DNA from 2 places in the Novosphingobium sp. EMRT-2 genome. Region 1 is predicted to be linked to the other one. Evidence: riboswitches for the same ligand, from Rfam matches in the RefSeq annotation. Region 1 holds a riboswitch; the other holds the start of a gene.
The links. A riboswitch is a leader RNA that binds a small molecule or an ion and turns the genes downstream of it on or off. The one in region 1 is predicted to bind cobalamin.

Region 2: linked by a shared signal. The riboswitch ahead of FA702_RS20530 (hypothetical protein) and the one ahead of FA702_RS01380 (TonB-dependent receptor) in region 1 are both predicted to bind cobalamin.

The regions. Positions count from the first base shown of each region.
Region 1 is NZ_CP039695.1:250,668-258,132, forward strand. It holds gene istA (IS21 family transposase) at 1-133, shown strand, start outside; gene istB (IS21-like element helper ATPase IstB) at 130-951, shown strand; gene FA702_RS01360 (TonB-dependent receptor plug domain-containing protein) at 1,092-1,955, opposite strand; gene FA702_RS22655 (energy transducer TonB) at 2,036-2,509, opposite strand; gene FA702_RS01370 (PepSY domain-containing protein) at 3,093-3,773, shown strand; gene FA702_RS01375 (2Fe-2S iron-sulfur cluster-binding protein) at 3,799-4,881, shown strand; cobalamin riboswitch at 5,040-5,278, shown strand; gene FA702_RS01380 (TonB-dependent receptor) at 5,452-7,465, shown strand, end outside.
Region 2 is NZ_CP039697.1:571,097-578,561, reverse strand. It holds gene FA702_RS20560 (aminotransferase class I/II-fold pyridoxal phosphate-dependent enzyme) at 1-335, opposite strand, end outside; gene FA702_RS20555 (adenosylcobinamide-GDP ribazoletransferase) at 332-1,045, opposite strand; gene FA702_RS20550 (histidine phosphatase family protein) at 1,042-1,620, opposite strand; gene cobT (nicotinate-nucleotide--dimethylbenzimidazole phosphoribosyltransferase) at 1,617-2,633, opposite strand; gene FA702_RS20540 (DUF1636 domain-containing protein) at 2,644-3,051, opposite strand; gene FA702_RS20535 (TonB-dependent siderophore receptor) at 3,051-5,003, opposite strand; cobalamin riboswitch at 5,211-5,402, opposite strand; cobalamin riboswitch at 5,461-5,662, shown strand; gene FA702_RS20530 (hypothetical protein) at 5,907-6,479, shown strand; gene cobO (cob(I)yrinic acid a,c-diamide adenosyltransferase) at 6,476-7,078, shown strand; gene FA702_RS20520 (cobyrinate a,c-diamide synthase) at 7,075-7,465, shown strand, end outside.

The DNA of each region.
Region 1 (7,465 bases):
GCGGCGGCCACCGCGGCTTGACTTGCAGTTTTATCCGCACCTGCCACGCGCAGATGTCGGGCGCACTGACCCGCGTAGCTATATGGGCTTGCTGTCGCAGACAGGCGGTTCCCCGGCGGGAGTATTGGCATGACCGAGTCCCTGATGCCGCTGCCTGCCATGGCGCAAACTTCTACCAGCGTTCCGCCAGCGGTGTTGCTGGCCAACCACCTCAAGGCGCTCAAGTTGCCAACCTTTGCGCGTGAGCATGAAAAGGTCGCCTTTGAAGCAGCGCAAGACCGTGCCGATTATCCGCGCTATCTGCTGCGGCTATGCGAGCTCGAGCGGATCGACCGCGAACGCCGGATGGTGGAACGCCGCATTCGCATGGCCAAGTTCCCGCACACCAAGAGCTTCGACACGTTTGATTTTACCGCCCAGCCATCGCTGAACAAAGCACTGGTGCTGGAACTGGCGCGCGGGGAATGGATCGAACAGCGGCGTAATGTTATTGCGTTGGGGCCGAGCGGTACAGGCAAAACGCACGCCGCCCTCGCATTGGGTCTTGCCGCTTGCCAGAAGGGCCAAAGCGTGGCGTTCACCACCGCGGCAGCGCTGGTGCATGACCTGATGGAGGCCAGAGATGAGCGGCGATTACGCATGCTCCAGAAGCAACTGGCATCAGTCAAGCTGCTGATCTTGGACGAACTCGGCTACGTGCCGTTCACTGCCGTCGGCGGCGAACTCCTGTTCGAAGTGCTCAGCCAGCGATACGAACGCGGCAGCACGCTGATCACCAGCAACCTACCGTTCGACGAATGGACATCGGTGTTCGGCTCCGAACGCCTTACCGGCGCGCTCCTCGACCGGCTAACCCACCATGTCCACATCCTCGAGATGAATGGTGACAGCTTCCGTCTTGCTAGCAGCCGTAAGCGACAAAAGGAAAAGGAGAGCAGCAAGATGACCTGATCAGAAACGGCAATCGGCGTCGGGAAATCGGCTTCCGCTACGCTACAGCCGCTTCCCCGACGCCGATTAAACCCAGCCTCAAACTGAGGCTTTTTGTTTGAATTGACTGGCCCACTTTTAAACCGGTGGCTGGCCCCATTTTATACCGGCGTTGACATTACCGTCGTGCCGGTGATCTTGTACGCGAATGCGGTCTTGAACTTGTCCTCGGGCGAGGACAAGTATTTGGGCCGGATATGGAATTCACCGCCTTCCCAGAAATAACCGGCGTCGAGATCGATGGCGAACCGCTTCGTCGGCTTGTCCTCGACTTCGCGTGACGACAGCAATCCGGCCGCAGTCAGCTTGTCCTTGCTCTTGATGTTCGGCTCATCGACGTATGACACCGCGCCCTGAAAGCCGAAATGTTCGCCGAAGCGGTTGCCATAGGCAAAGGAGCCACCCCAGCCGTCATCGCTCCCGAACTTCGTGCCGCCCAGCGCAATGTCGGCATCGATCTGCTGCTCCTCGGGGATGGCGCGGGTCTCGACATGGACGCGGCCGACAAGCCCGTCCGCTTCGAACTCGGCGGGAGCGTTGCGGATCACGGTGACCGAACCGATCAGGGCGTTGGGCAGGATGTCGAGGTTGAACTCGCGCTTCTCGCCGCCGCCCGGCAACTGGATGCCATCGACCTGCAGGCGCGAATATTCCTTGTCGAGGCCGCGCAGGCGCAAATCCTTGTCTTCGCCAGGACCGCCGCCGGTATAGACGCCGGGCAGCCGCTTGATGACGCCGTTGAGAATGAAGCCCGAAGGACGACGTTCGATGTCCTTGCGGGTGATCGTCGCGGTTGCCGAAGTGTCATTGGTGATGACGACACTGTTTTCGGAGGCACCGGCCATGCTGAGACTCGGAAGAAGGACGCTGTTGTCGAGTTCCTCCTGCGACACCTCACCCTTCTGGGGGCCTCCGTCCGTTTCAGCGGCAAGGGCGGGCTGGGCGAACAGTCCGATAAGGGCCACCCCGATCATCCATTGGGAACGAAGGGTGCGGAAGGCCGGGGCCTGAATCGGCTGCAAGGTCATTATATCGTCTTTCTTTTCTAGCTGGTGATGGTGAAGTCGACCGGCAGGGTGTAGCTGGTCTGGAATACGTCCCGGCTCCAGTCCGGGATCGGGAAGGGTTGTGCCCGCTCGAAGATCGAGCGGATTTGGCGGTCCAACTCCGGCGAACCGGTCGAACGGACAAGCTTGAGGCTGGCGATCCGGCCATCCGCCGTCAGGTTGAACAGCACCAGACCACGCCCCTGGATTCCGGCGTCGCGCAGTTCGCGCGGATAGCGCTTGTGCCGGCCGAGGTGGGCCATCAGTACGCCTGCATAGCGGCTCTGCTGCTGCTTGATTTCTACTCGATCGGGTGCGGGCGGCGCTTCTGCAACAGTCGGCTTGGGTGCGTCGTCCCGCATTGGCGGCCAAGCAGCAGGCGAAGCTGCTGCGACAGCCGCAGTCGGCGACACGTTGGGAGCGAGATTAATGGAAACCGGTGCAGGAACGTCCGCTATGGCCGCTGCCTTCATGTCCGGTGCCTGAACCGCCTTCCGCTCTGCCGCCTCAGCGGCGGCTGGCGCTGGCGGCGGAGCGGGCGGCGCAAGCTGGACGACTGTCAGGCGCTCGGATTTCTCGACACGAAGAGGACCAAGGCCTGGGCCGAACCCTGCGAACAAAGCTGCCATCGCCAACCCGTGAAGCAGGGAGGCTACAGCGAACGCAATTTTTCGATTCGCGCCGGGGTTATATTGCGATCTCTCACAGTCCAATGAAACCAGTTCGTTTCGGACTGGCCCTTCACTTCGAAATTGCGGTGAATCTACCTCTCTCGCTGTGAAGATATTGGATTCGCCTGTCTGCGGGGGAGCAGCGGGCAGCGGAAAACCCACGGTATTCCGCGTGCTTTTGCTTTGCCCTGATACCGCAAGTGTAGCCATCAATCCCCCCGGATGAACCGCGCAATATGGTAGATGCGAACGCTTCGCAATAACAATTGTATCCGACCGATCCTTGATTTCGGTCAACGATCTCGGCTAGGGCGGGTCATACTGAGAATGAATTGCAAACGGGGTGGCTATGGCGATGGGTTCCGCACGCGGGTGGCATAAGTGGGTGAGCATCGCGCTGCTCATTCCGATGTTCATCATCGGCGCGACGGCGATCTTCATTGCGCACGACAAGTCTCTGGGCACCCAGGACTTGAAACTCGCGCCTGCCATGGCGGGCAATGCCATGAACATGAAGATGCCCGAAGTCATCGTGCGCGACGTCGCTACGGTTGGGGATGCGACCTTCATCGCCAGCCAGGCGGGCCTGTTCAGGATGGTCGGCGGCTTCCCGGTTCGTGAGCCGGGCATACCCAAGGGCGAGTTCCGTTCGGTCAAGGCCGATGCTGCGGGTACGCTCTATGCCGCCGGCAAGTATGGCCTTTGGCAGAGGGCCGGGAGCGGCGCGTGGACACAGCTTCGCGAGGGCGACTTCCATGGTCTGGGGCTGATGCCCAATGGCATTGTCGCCTATCTCAAGGACCAGGGCACGCTGCTGAGTTCCGATGGTGGCAAGAGCTGGATCGAAGCTCCCGGATTCGCCAAGCTTGGGGTTCTCGCCGCCAGGGAGCCGGAAGCCTACACGCTGCAAAAGCTGGTCATGGACCTCCACACCGGCAAGTTCTTCTTCGGCAAGAGCGCCGAGTGGATATGGATCGACATTCTGGGCGCGACGCTCCTGATGCTCTGCCTTACCGGCGGCTGGATGTGGTGGCGCAGTCAAAAGCAGAAGGCTCAGCCAGTTTGACCGGTCCCGAATAGCAGGACACGCTATGCTCAGCCTGCTGCTCGCCCTTTGCGGACTGGCGCTTCTGGCGATCCTCTTCTGGCTGACCGACGCCGGTCGAAGGGCGCTGCGTCGCCGATGGGATGCATGGCGTCAGCGGCCGCACCTGTTCCGCGTGACCCGGCGGATCGATCATGACGAAACGCATTTCTCGCTCCATCTTACGCCGGTGGGAGGCAAGTGCCGTCCTTTCATTGCCGGACAATATCTGACCGTCCTCGGCCCCCTGCTTCCGGCGGGAAACCACGCCGAGCGCCGCTATTCGCTCGACCGCTGGGATGCCTCGCCCGGCGAGTACGGCCTGACGATCAAGAAGGAACCGATGGGCCGCGTCTCGGGCTGGCTGCACGAGACGATCCGTGAAGGTGACGAGTTGCAATGCCGTCTGCCGGAGGGTGATTTCGTCCTGCCGGAGATCGGCGATAACGCGCCTATCGTGTTGATAGCGGCCGGTGTCGGCATTACTCCGCTCAGGTCGATGATCCATGCCTTGCGCGCGCGGGCTAGTGGCCCCGTCACCTTGTTCTTCACGGCGCGAAGCTTGCCGGGCCTGATCTTTCACGAAGAGTTCGAAACGCTGGCACGGGAATGGACCTCCTTCCGATACCACGCCCGCCTGACGGGGCAGGACGACATGTGGGAAGGAAATACAGGCCGTTTCAGCGCAGCCGATCTTGTCACCGCCGACAATGGCCGTGCCCACTACCTGTTCTGTGCCTCGCACGCGATGATCGAGGATCTGTCACAGGGGCTGCGCGACAAGGGCGTCCCGCGCTCGCGCATCCACTACGAGTTGTTTGCTACCAGCGCGGGTCTGTGCGGCAATTTCACCATGACCGTAGGCGAGGCGGAAATCCCGGTCGAGGGCTATCCCAGCTTGCTCGCCGCCATGGAGACGCATGCCATTCCGGCAGTGTCCGACTGCCGGGCCGGGCACTGCGGCCTCTGCCGCCGCCATCTTGCTTCCGGGAGCGTCGAACATGGGCCGGGCCTTGCCTGTTCGCTGCGCCCCGGCGAGTTCCTCCCCTGCATCGCTGTTCCAACAAGCGATATCAGAATCGCGGCCTGAGCGATGCGGCGCTCGAGCTCAGTACTGCGTCAGGATGGCGCGACTTGCGCAATCCTGACGATGCTCAAATCCCACGCTCCTTGCTGCACCGAGAAGCAAAGGCATTGGCATCCGCAACCGCATCGTCTAATCGGCCCGCTGAATGTTGGATATTTTCAGCATTCATTGATCGCGCCGGTGCCCTGACAAGGGGCTTAATCGGGAATGCGGTGCGGGAGCTTGCTCCCAAATCCGCGGCTGTCCCTGCAACTGTAAGCGGATAGCGCGATGCACATCGTCCCTTCGATGGAAAAGGGGCAGCCACTGGGCCGGACGCTAAATCCTGCGAGGCCTGGGAAGGCGTGCATCAAGCTGTGACCCGCGAGCCAGGAGACCTGCCGGCGTCTGGTCGCTCTTGCCCTGGTCCAGGGGATGGCCGCGGCACGGTGAACTCCGTCTGAGCGACGAACGAGCGGCTGGGGCCGCATCGGCAGACGTGCGTTGGCCGCCCATGGCGTCCGGCCGCCGCGCGTGCCGACCGTTCGCGAACGGCACGCCCCGGCCACGTCGCAAGACGCCGGGGGACTATGTGTGACCAAGACTTTCCTTTCCAGTTGCGCGCTCGTCGCGCTCATCCTGCCTGCCCTCGCGCATGCCGAAACGGCGGCAGAAACCGATGCCGCCGAAGCCGAACGATCGGGCAGCGAGATCGTGGTTTTCGGGCGCGGTGAAGCGAAGATCGGTACGGCTCATGCCGCCAGCGAAGGCAGCGTTGCCGGTTCCGATCTGCTGGTCCGTCCGCTCCTTCGCGTGGCCGAGCTCCTGGAAGCGGTTCCCGGCATGGTGGCGGCCCAGCATTCGGGGAGCGGCAAGGCGAACCAGTATTTCCTGCGCGGCTTCAACCTCGATCATGGGTCGGACTTCACGACCTATATCGACGGTGTGCAGATGAACTTCCGCACACACGGCCACGGTCATGGCTATCTCGATCTCAATGGCCTGATCCCGGAAATCGTGGCGCGGGAAGATTTTCGCAAAGGCCCCTACCGAGCCGATGGAGGCGATTTTGCCCTGGCCGGGGCAGCCTATATGTCCACCATCGACGAATACGAACGGCCCTGGGCATCGGCCGAGGCCGGTTCCTATGGCTGGCGCCGGGTTGCCGTCGGCGGAACATTTCGCGGTTTGGGACAGGGCGACCTAACCCTCGTCGGCCAGGCGAAGGTCTATGATGGTCCCTGGCAGGAGCCAGAACGCCTGCGTCATTACTCAGGCTTCGCCAAATACCGCATGCCGGTCGGCGCGGGCACCGTTGAGGCTACACTTCATGCCTATCGGGCGACATGGAGCCCGACCGAGCAGATTCCCGAGCGGGTCGTCGGCACGCCTCTGTGCCCGGACGTGTTCTGCTCTCCTGATCCATCCGCGCGTGGCGAAACCACACGGCTGATCGGGAACATCATGGTCGAACAGCCGAGTTGGCGCGCCAATGCCTATGCCCAGTTCTACGACTGGTCGATGTTCTCGAACCCAACTTATGCCGACGCCGATGGAACCAGCGCACAGATCCGGCAATTCGACCAGCGCTGGGTGTTCGGGCTGATGGCACAGAAGCGCTGGGAACCTGCACCCGGTCTGTCGCTGACGGTGGGCACCGAGAACCGGTATGACGCCATCGGCAATGTCGGCGTTGACCGCACCGCCGACCGCACGTTCCTGGCCTCGCTTGGTCACTATCGCGTCAAGGAACTGTCGTCCGCCCTTTATGGCGAGGCAACCTGGACGCCGATCCAAGGGCTGCGCCTGACGGGCGGCCTGCGCGGAGACTATTACCACCATTCTGTCGAGGCGCGCGATCCGGCTGCCATCTCGCTGGGGGAGGGGAGTGGCTCCGACGCGATCATCTCGCCAAAGGCTGCCTTGGCCTATCGGATCACGCCGCATTTCGAGGTCTACGCCAACTGGGGCAGGGGTTTCCATTCCAACGATGTTCGCGGTGCGGTGAATACGGCCAGTCCTGTCCCGGTGCTCGTCCGCGGCACCGGCAAGGAACTGGGCGCGCGCCTGCAATTCTCCGGCGTGAGCCTGACAGCGACATACTGGTGGCTGCATGTCGGCAGTGAACTGCGCTTTGTGGGTGATTCCAATGCCGTCGAACCGTCGGGGGCCAGTCGAAGGCGCGGCTATGAAATCGTTGCATTCTGGCGGCCGTTTCCATGGCTTGCGCTCGATGGCAACTTCACTGCCAGCCACGCGCGCTACGACAACGGCGATCATATTCCCAACGCGTTCGAAAACGCAGCGTCGGCCGGTGTTGCTCTGGTTCTCGATCCATGGGAGGCGAGCCTCCGGGTGCGTCATCTCGGCCCTTCACCCCTGGTCGAGGACAATAGCATCCGTGATTCCGGCAGCACGGTCTTCAATGCCCGCGCGGCATGGAAGGGCAAGCGGGTCGAGATTTACGGCGAGGTGCTGAATGTCCTCGGCAGCCGGGACAAGGACATCGCCTACTACTACGAGTCCTACATTCCCGCCTTTGACGCAGGCGGTCCGGTTGAAGATCGGCTCAGCCGCGTCGTCGAGCCTCGCACCGTGAGATTGGGTG
Region 2 (7,465 bases), on a different replicon from region 1:
CGCGCAAAGGCATCGCGATAGGTGCCATAGGCAAGCGGCGGATAGCGACCCGGCAGGTCCAGCAGCCGGGCCAGCAGGCGCAGCGCCACCTCGCTGCCGGGCAGGGCCATGCAGAGGTCGGGCTGGACGCCGAAATGCCCGGCCGCCCGAGCTTCCAGCAGGGCGAGCGCCTGCGCTTGGGGAAGCCCGCGCCAGTCGATCGCCAGCGCCGGCGGGGGCTGCCACGGCACGGGATTGATCCCGGTCGAAAGGTCGAGCCAGTCCTCCGGCGCGCCGCCGAACCGCGCGCTGGCGTCCGCCAGCCGCCCGCCGTGATGGGTGAAAGCCCCCGTCATCCGGTCACCGCCAGCACGAGCAGCCCGGCCGTTTCGAGCAGCTCGATCCCGGCGCCGTGCCCGTCGCCCGAAAGGCCGCCGATCCGCGCGCGCAGCCACCACGCCCACAGCGGCATCAGACCGAGCATCAGCAGGAGCGCCGGATTGGTCAGGAAAGCGCAGACAGCCAGGCAGGCGAGCCAGATCGCGAGAACCCGTCCGCTCGCGCCTGCCCGGAACAGCGTGCCCATCCCCGCGTGCAGGGGTGGCAGGGCGATCGCCCACGCGATCGGCCCCAGCCGCGCCAAGACCGGCACCAGCAGCAGCGCGGGCGGCACCGACATGCGCAGGACAAGGTGGAGCAACACCAGCTTGGCCAGCACTTGCAGCACGATGGCGACCACGCCGAAGCTGCCGATGTGCGGATCGGTCAGCACGGCGGAGACGCGCGTCCGATCGTGGTGCGCCGCCCCGGCGGCGTCCGCGACGTCGCCCAGCCCGTCGAGGTGCAGCGCGCCGGTGATCGCGATCCACGCCGCCAGCGCCAGCAGCGCGGCCAACCATGCGTCCCGGTGCAGGCCCACCCATGCCGCGACAGCGACCGCACCGCCAACGACCAGTCCGGCGACGGGAAACCAGCGGATCGCCCGGCCGAAGTCCGCCTCGTCCGCCGGGATCATTGGAAGCGGCAAGCGCGTCAGGAATTGCAGGGCGAGCAGCAGCGGCTTCACGCCCCGCCCCCGGCCTGCAGGCCCGTAATCTGCCCCGCCGGTTTCTCTCCCGGCCAGACCCTGAACGAGAGCAAGGCGCCATAAGGCAAGTCGAACGCCCAGACGGCGCGGTGATCCAGCCCGGTCAGGGCCGAGACCGCCGCGCGCATCGCGCCGGCGTGGGTCACGACCAGCGTCGTGCGGCCGACTTCGCGGATCGCCTGCCCTACCCGATAGCACAGCGCCGACCAGCGCTCTCCCCCCGGTGGAGGCCAGGCATCGGGATCGTCCCAGAACCGCGCGAGATCGGTCTGCGCGAGGTCTTCAGGGGCACGGCCATCCCAGTCCCCGAAATCGAGTTCGCGCCAGCGCGGATCGACCGCCAGCGGCAAGCCCCGCGCCAGCGCGAGCGCTTCCGCCGAAGCCCGCGCGCGCCGGAGATCGGACGTAACGATCCTCGCAACGTCGAACGCCATGGCCGGCGCGAGCAGCCTTGCGCAGCCGGGATCGCGCGCCGCATCGTCGGTGCGACCCAGCAACAGGCCCGGCCGCAGCGGCGCACCGTGCCGCAGGAGGTGCAGCGCCACGGCTTTCATAGGGCCTGCGCCACCGCTGCTTCGGCAAAAGTCGCCATGCCGTTGTGGGCGGCAAGGGCAGCGCGCACCAGCGGAACCGCCACCGCCGCGCCCGATCCCTCGCCCAGCCGCATGCCAAGCCGCAGCAACGGCTCCAGCCCGAAGTGCCCGAGCAACCGCGCATGCGCCTGTTCGGCCGAGCAATGCGCGGCAAGGCAATGGTCGGTAAACGCGGGCTGTGTGGCGACCAGCGGGGCAATCGCCGCGCAGCAGATGTACCCGTCGAGCAGCACCGGCACGCGCAGCAACCTGGCGGCAAGGATCGCGCCGGCCATGGCCGCGATCTCGCGCCCGCCAAGCCGGCGCAATGTCTCGAACGGGGTAACGCACTGCGCGCCATGCAGCGCCAGCGCGCTTTCGACCGCCGCGATCTTGCGCGCGACGCCCGGGCCGTCGATGCCGCTCCCGTGCCCGCACCAGTCCGCCGCCGCGCCGCCGAAGGCTTGCGCGCACAGCGCGGCGGCGGGCGTGGTGTTGGCGATCCCCATTTCGCCCACGAACAGGAGATCGGTGTCCGCCGCCACGCCTTGCGCCCCGGCGTTGAGCGCGGCGAGGCACTCCTCCTCGCTCATCGCCGCCGCGCTGGCGATGTCGCCGGTCGGGCGGTCAAGATCGAGCGCGACCACGGACAGCGCCGCGCCGCACGCCCGCGCCAGCGCGTTGATCGCTGCGCCGCCGGCCTGGAAATTCGCGACCATCTGTGCGGTCACCTCCACGGGAAAGGCGCTGACGCCGCGTGCGGCGACGCCGTGGTTGCCGGCAAACACCGTTGCCCGCACCCGGTCGAGCGCCGGCCGTTCGCGCCGCTGCCAGCCCGCCATGAACAGCGCGATCTCCTCCAGCCGCCCCAGCGATCCCGCCGGCTTGGTCAGCACCGCCTGCCGCGCGCGCCCCGCGGCCAGCGCGGCATCGTCGGGCTGCGGCAAGGCGTCGAGCGCGGCCCCGAACACCGCCGGATCGTCAAAGCGGATCATGGCCAGACAATCATGGGCAGACATAGCCTTCGGGCGGGGTGCGGGTGATGAAATGGCCCTTCACGCCTTCCGGCCATTCGGCATAGGGCACCACGCCTTCCGCGCTTGCGGCGTGGCGGGCGGCATAGCCCAGAATCGCGCGGGCCGAAGCCTCGTCGGGCGTGAACCCGCCCAGCACATAGCCGATCCGGCCCGGCGCGCGGATATGGACCGTGCAATGGCGCTGGCAGGCGAACAGGCAGGCCATTTCCTGCACCGCCACGCCGGCAAGGTCCGGTTCCTGCGCCTGCACCTGCCGCAAGGCCTCGGCGAGCAGCGCGCCACCGCGCCGCCCGCCTTCGTCCTCGCGCCGGTCGGCGGACAGGCGGCAGGTGGAGCAGACCACCACTGCCGGCCCGTTTGCAACCGCGCGCAGCATCAGAACCGGCTCCGCAGGCCGATATAGACCGTCCGGCCCAGGCTGCCGTAACCGCTGGCCGTCTCGTAATGCCGGTCGGCCAGGTTCTCTATGCGACCATGGACCGTCAGCCCGCCGGCCACGAGCCACTGCACCCGCAGGTCGACCAGCCAGTAATCGGGCAAGGTCGTGCGGCTGCCCGCGCGGTCGAACGTCGCGCCGGCATAGCGCGCGGCCACGCTGGCCTTCACCCCCTGCGGAAGATCGATCCCACCCTCGACGTTGGCGAGATGGCGCGGCACGCGGGCAAGCTGGCGGCCGAAGTCGGCGCCGCCGGGCGACCGGTCCTGCGCCGCAATCCAGCTGTAGTTGCCCTGCGCGAACAGCACGCCGATCCGGGCATCACCGCTCAGCTCAATGCCCCGCGCGTGCGCCTTGCGGACGTTGGCGTAGTAGCCGAAGCGCGTTGTGGTCGTGCCGGGCACATAGCAGGATGCAGGCAGCGGGCCGCTGGTGGGGCAATAGGCGAAGTCGATCAGGTTGTCGGTGTCGCGCTCGAACCATGTCGCGGAGCCGCGCAGCACGCTGCCCAGCGCCTGCTCGAAGCTGACCGACCAGCCCTTCGCCTTTTCGGGCTTGAGATCCGCGTTACCGTAGAGGCTGAACAGCTGGTAGAGCGACGGGGCCTTGAACCCTTCGTCATAGCTGGCGCGCAGCACCGTCTTGCCCGCGTTGGGCGTATAGACGCCGCCGGCGCTGAACACCGTGTTCCCTCCGAACCGCGACTGGTGATCGTAGCGCACGCCGCCGTTGAGCGTCAGCCCGGCGAGAGGCGTCGCGCGCAACTCGCCATAGAGGCTGTCGGTCGAAGCGCGCTGCGGCACCAGCGCATAGGGCGCGGTGTTGTTGCCGGGCGAGGCCGTGGTCATGCGCTGTTCCTCGCGTTCGGCGCCGAACACGGCCTGCACCGCGTCGGAAAAGCGGAACGACCCCTGGTATTCGAAGCGGCGGACGCGGCCGTGCGCGTCGAAGTTCAGCGGGCGGATCGCGCGGGCGGGATCGTAGTTCTCGCGGTCGGTCTCGGTCTGCATCGCCGCCAGCCGGTTGGTGAAGCGGCCGTCGAGCAGCGCGAGATTGAGCCCGGCATAGCCCGACCATTCCTTTGTCAGGCCATAGACGAGCGAGTCGCCCGAGGTGCCGTCGAAATCGTTGCGCGCGTCGGCCCAGTAGCCGCGCAGGTCAAACGACAGGTTGGGCGTCAGCTTGAACGTGGCCGTGCCACTGGCCGAGGTGCGGCGGTATCCGTCCGGCTCGGTGCCATTGCTGCGGGCCGAAATGCCGTCGGTGGAGAAGGTCGAGGCGGACAGCCGCCAGTCGACCAGCGTGCCCGTGCCGCCGACGCCGGCTTGCGCGTTCACCGTCTTGTGCGTGCCCGCCTCCACCGCCAGGCTGCCTTCCAGCGGTTTTTCCGCGCGGCGCGTGGTCACGTTGACGACGCCGCCGATCGCGTCGCTGCCCCACAGGATCGATTGCGGGCCGCGCAGGATCTCGATGCGTTCGATGTCATCGACGAACAGGTTGGAAAAGGCATAACCGCCGGACGTGGCGGACGGATCGGACAGCCGCACACCGTCGATCACCATGACCGACTGGCCGGCGTCCGCGCCGCGGATGCGCAGCGAGGTGGCGGTGCCATAGCCGCCGTTGCGCGAAAGGCTGATGCCGGGCGTGCGGACCAGGACATCGGTCACGGCCAGCGGCTGCACCTGCCGGATGGCCGCCTCGTCCAGCACGGTGACGGTGGACGAGACGCGATCCTGCGCGACCGGCGTGCGCAGCGCGGTCACGACGATGGAGGTGTCAGGCGCCGCGTCGGGCGCCGGATCGTCGGGGTAAGGGGCGGCATGGGCGGCCACGGGAAGGCCCAGCGAGAGCGAGAGGACGGAAACAACGGAACAACGGGTCAGGCGCATGGTGCGGTTCCCTGGATACGAACGGCGATGACCTGCCGTTCGGACCGCATGGAAAACGCCCGCCGCGCGACGCCCCGGCGAGATCGCCGGAGGGCACGAGACGACGCTTCCCGCACGGTCTTCCCGGCAGGCAGTGGCTGTCGTTGCGCGAGGGATCGTCCCGCCTTTGACGCGGGAACCTCGAACGTCCGGTGCACCCTGCCCGAACGAAGAACGACCGCGTCAGGCAGGTCTCCTGGCTCGCGGGTCAATGCTGGTCCGGCCGCCTTCTCAGGACGGTGAAGTCCCAATGGCGTGATGGCCGGTCGGCTCGCCGCTTACAGTTGCAGGGGCAGCCGGGGTTTCGCACCCCGTTCCCTTTTGATCCCCTTTCGGGGAACCTGTCGCAGAGCGGCGGATAGCTTCGCGCCGGCCATGCCGCAAGCGCGAATGCTTGCGGCGGCGCATCGCTTCGCTTATCACCGGCAGCGTAACGGGTGCCCGAAAGGGCTTAATCGGGAAGTCCGGCCGGCGGAAATCCGCCGAATCCGGCACTGCTCCCGCAACTGTGACCGGTGAGCGCATCGCCATCACGCCATTGGGGTTCCGGCCCTGAGAAGGCGGCGACAGGCGCGATGATCCGGGAAGTCAGGAAACCGGCCCGCTACCGTCGTTCCTTCGCGCGGGCGGGATGCACCGGGCGGACGAGGGCTTCTCCCTTGGCGGACGACATATGTGCGTTTGTTGCCGAAGGGGGCCTGTGATGAACTGCGTCTGACATCCACGACACCCGCAGCAGGCGTGCGCCCCGGCCCCGAGCTTTCGGTTCCGCGCCCGCCCGCGCACCGCAAAGGCCCCCGCGCCGCAGCCGATGGTCGCGTGCGCGGCCACAACGCGAAATCCAACCCGTTCAGGAGACCCCTCATGGTCCGCAATACCCGATTCGAACTGTCCGTCTTCGGGCTTCTCGCACTCGTCATGCTCGTCACGCGCAGCCATTCGCTTAGCCAGGTCATCCACCTGCCCGATACCAGCCTCGCCAGCTTCTTCGTGCTGGGCTTCTTCGTCCGCCGCGCGGCGGCGTTCGGCGCGCTGTTCCTGCTTGGCTATGCCATCGACGTGGTAGTGATCGGCTGGTTCGGCCAGTCGAGCTTCTGCTTCACGCCCGCCTACTGGATGCTGGTGCCCGCCTATGGCGTGATGTGGCTGGCCGGACGGTACGCGCAAACCCGGCTGGGTGCGAGCCTTGCCGCCCTGCCGATCATGGCCGTGCTGCTGATCTGCGCCACCTTCGCGTCCGAACTGCTTTCCAGCGGCGGCTTCTACTTCCTCGGCGGCCGCTTCGCCGATCCCACGCTCGCCGGCTTCCTGCCGCGCATCGGGCGCTATTTCCCGCCGACGCTGTGGGCCACGCTGGGCTGGAGCGGCCTGGCCGCCGCCGCGTTCTCGCTGCTGTCCCTGATCCGGCCCGAACTGCGTGAAAGCGAGCGCCGGTGAGCGGAACCGACGACAGCGCGCACCGCGAGCGCACTCGCCGGCACAAGGCGGTGGTCGACGCCAAAATCGCCGCCGCCACGCGCGACAAGGGCCTGCTGCTGGTGCTGACCGGCAACGGCAAGGGCAAGTCCTCCAGCGCCTTCGGCATGGTCGCGCGCACGCTGGGATACGGTCGCAAGGCGGCCGTGTTCCAGTTCATCAAGGGGGCCGAGAACGTGGGCGAGCGCGCCTTCTTCTCGCGCCATCCCGACGTGATCTGGGAAAAGTGCGGCGAAGGCTTCACCTGGGAAACGCAGGACCGCCAGCGCGACATCGCCGCCGCGCGCGCCGGCTGGGAAAAGGCCAGGGCGGCGCTCGCCGATCCCGCGATCAGCCTGGTCGTGCTGGACGAGCTGACCTACCTCGTCACGTATCGCTACCTCGCGCTCGACGAGATCATGCCCGCGCTGGAAGCACGGCCTGCGATGCAGCACGTCGTCATCACCGGCCGCGCCGCCGACGAGGCGCTGATCGCCGCCGCCGACACCGTCAGCGCGATCCGCGACGTGAAGCACGCCTTCCGCGACGGCGTGCGCGCGCAGGAAGGGATCGACCGGTGAAGACGGCGCGTTGCCCGGCCCTGCTGGTCAGCGCGCCGGCATCCGGACAGGGCAAGACACTGGTGACGGCGGCGCTGGCCCGCCGCCACCGCCAGGCCGGGCGCAGGGTTCGCGTGTTCAAGTGCGGCCCGGACTTCCTCGATCCGATGATCCTCGAACGGGCAAGCGGCGCGCCGGTCTATCAGCTCGACCTGTTCATGGTGGGCGAAGCCGGATGCCGCCGCCTGCTGGCCGATGCCGCGCGCGAGGCCGATCTCATCCTCGTCGAAGGCGTGATGGGCCTGTTCGACGGCGATCCGTCCGCCGCCGATCTGGCCGCCCGCTTCGGCCTGCCCGTGCTGGCGGTGGTGGACGGCAGCGCCATGGCGCAGAGCTTCGGCGCGCTGG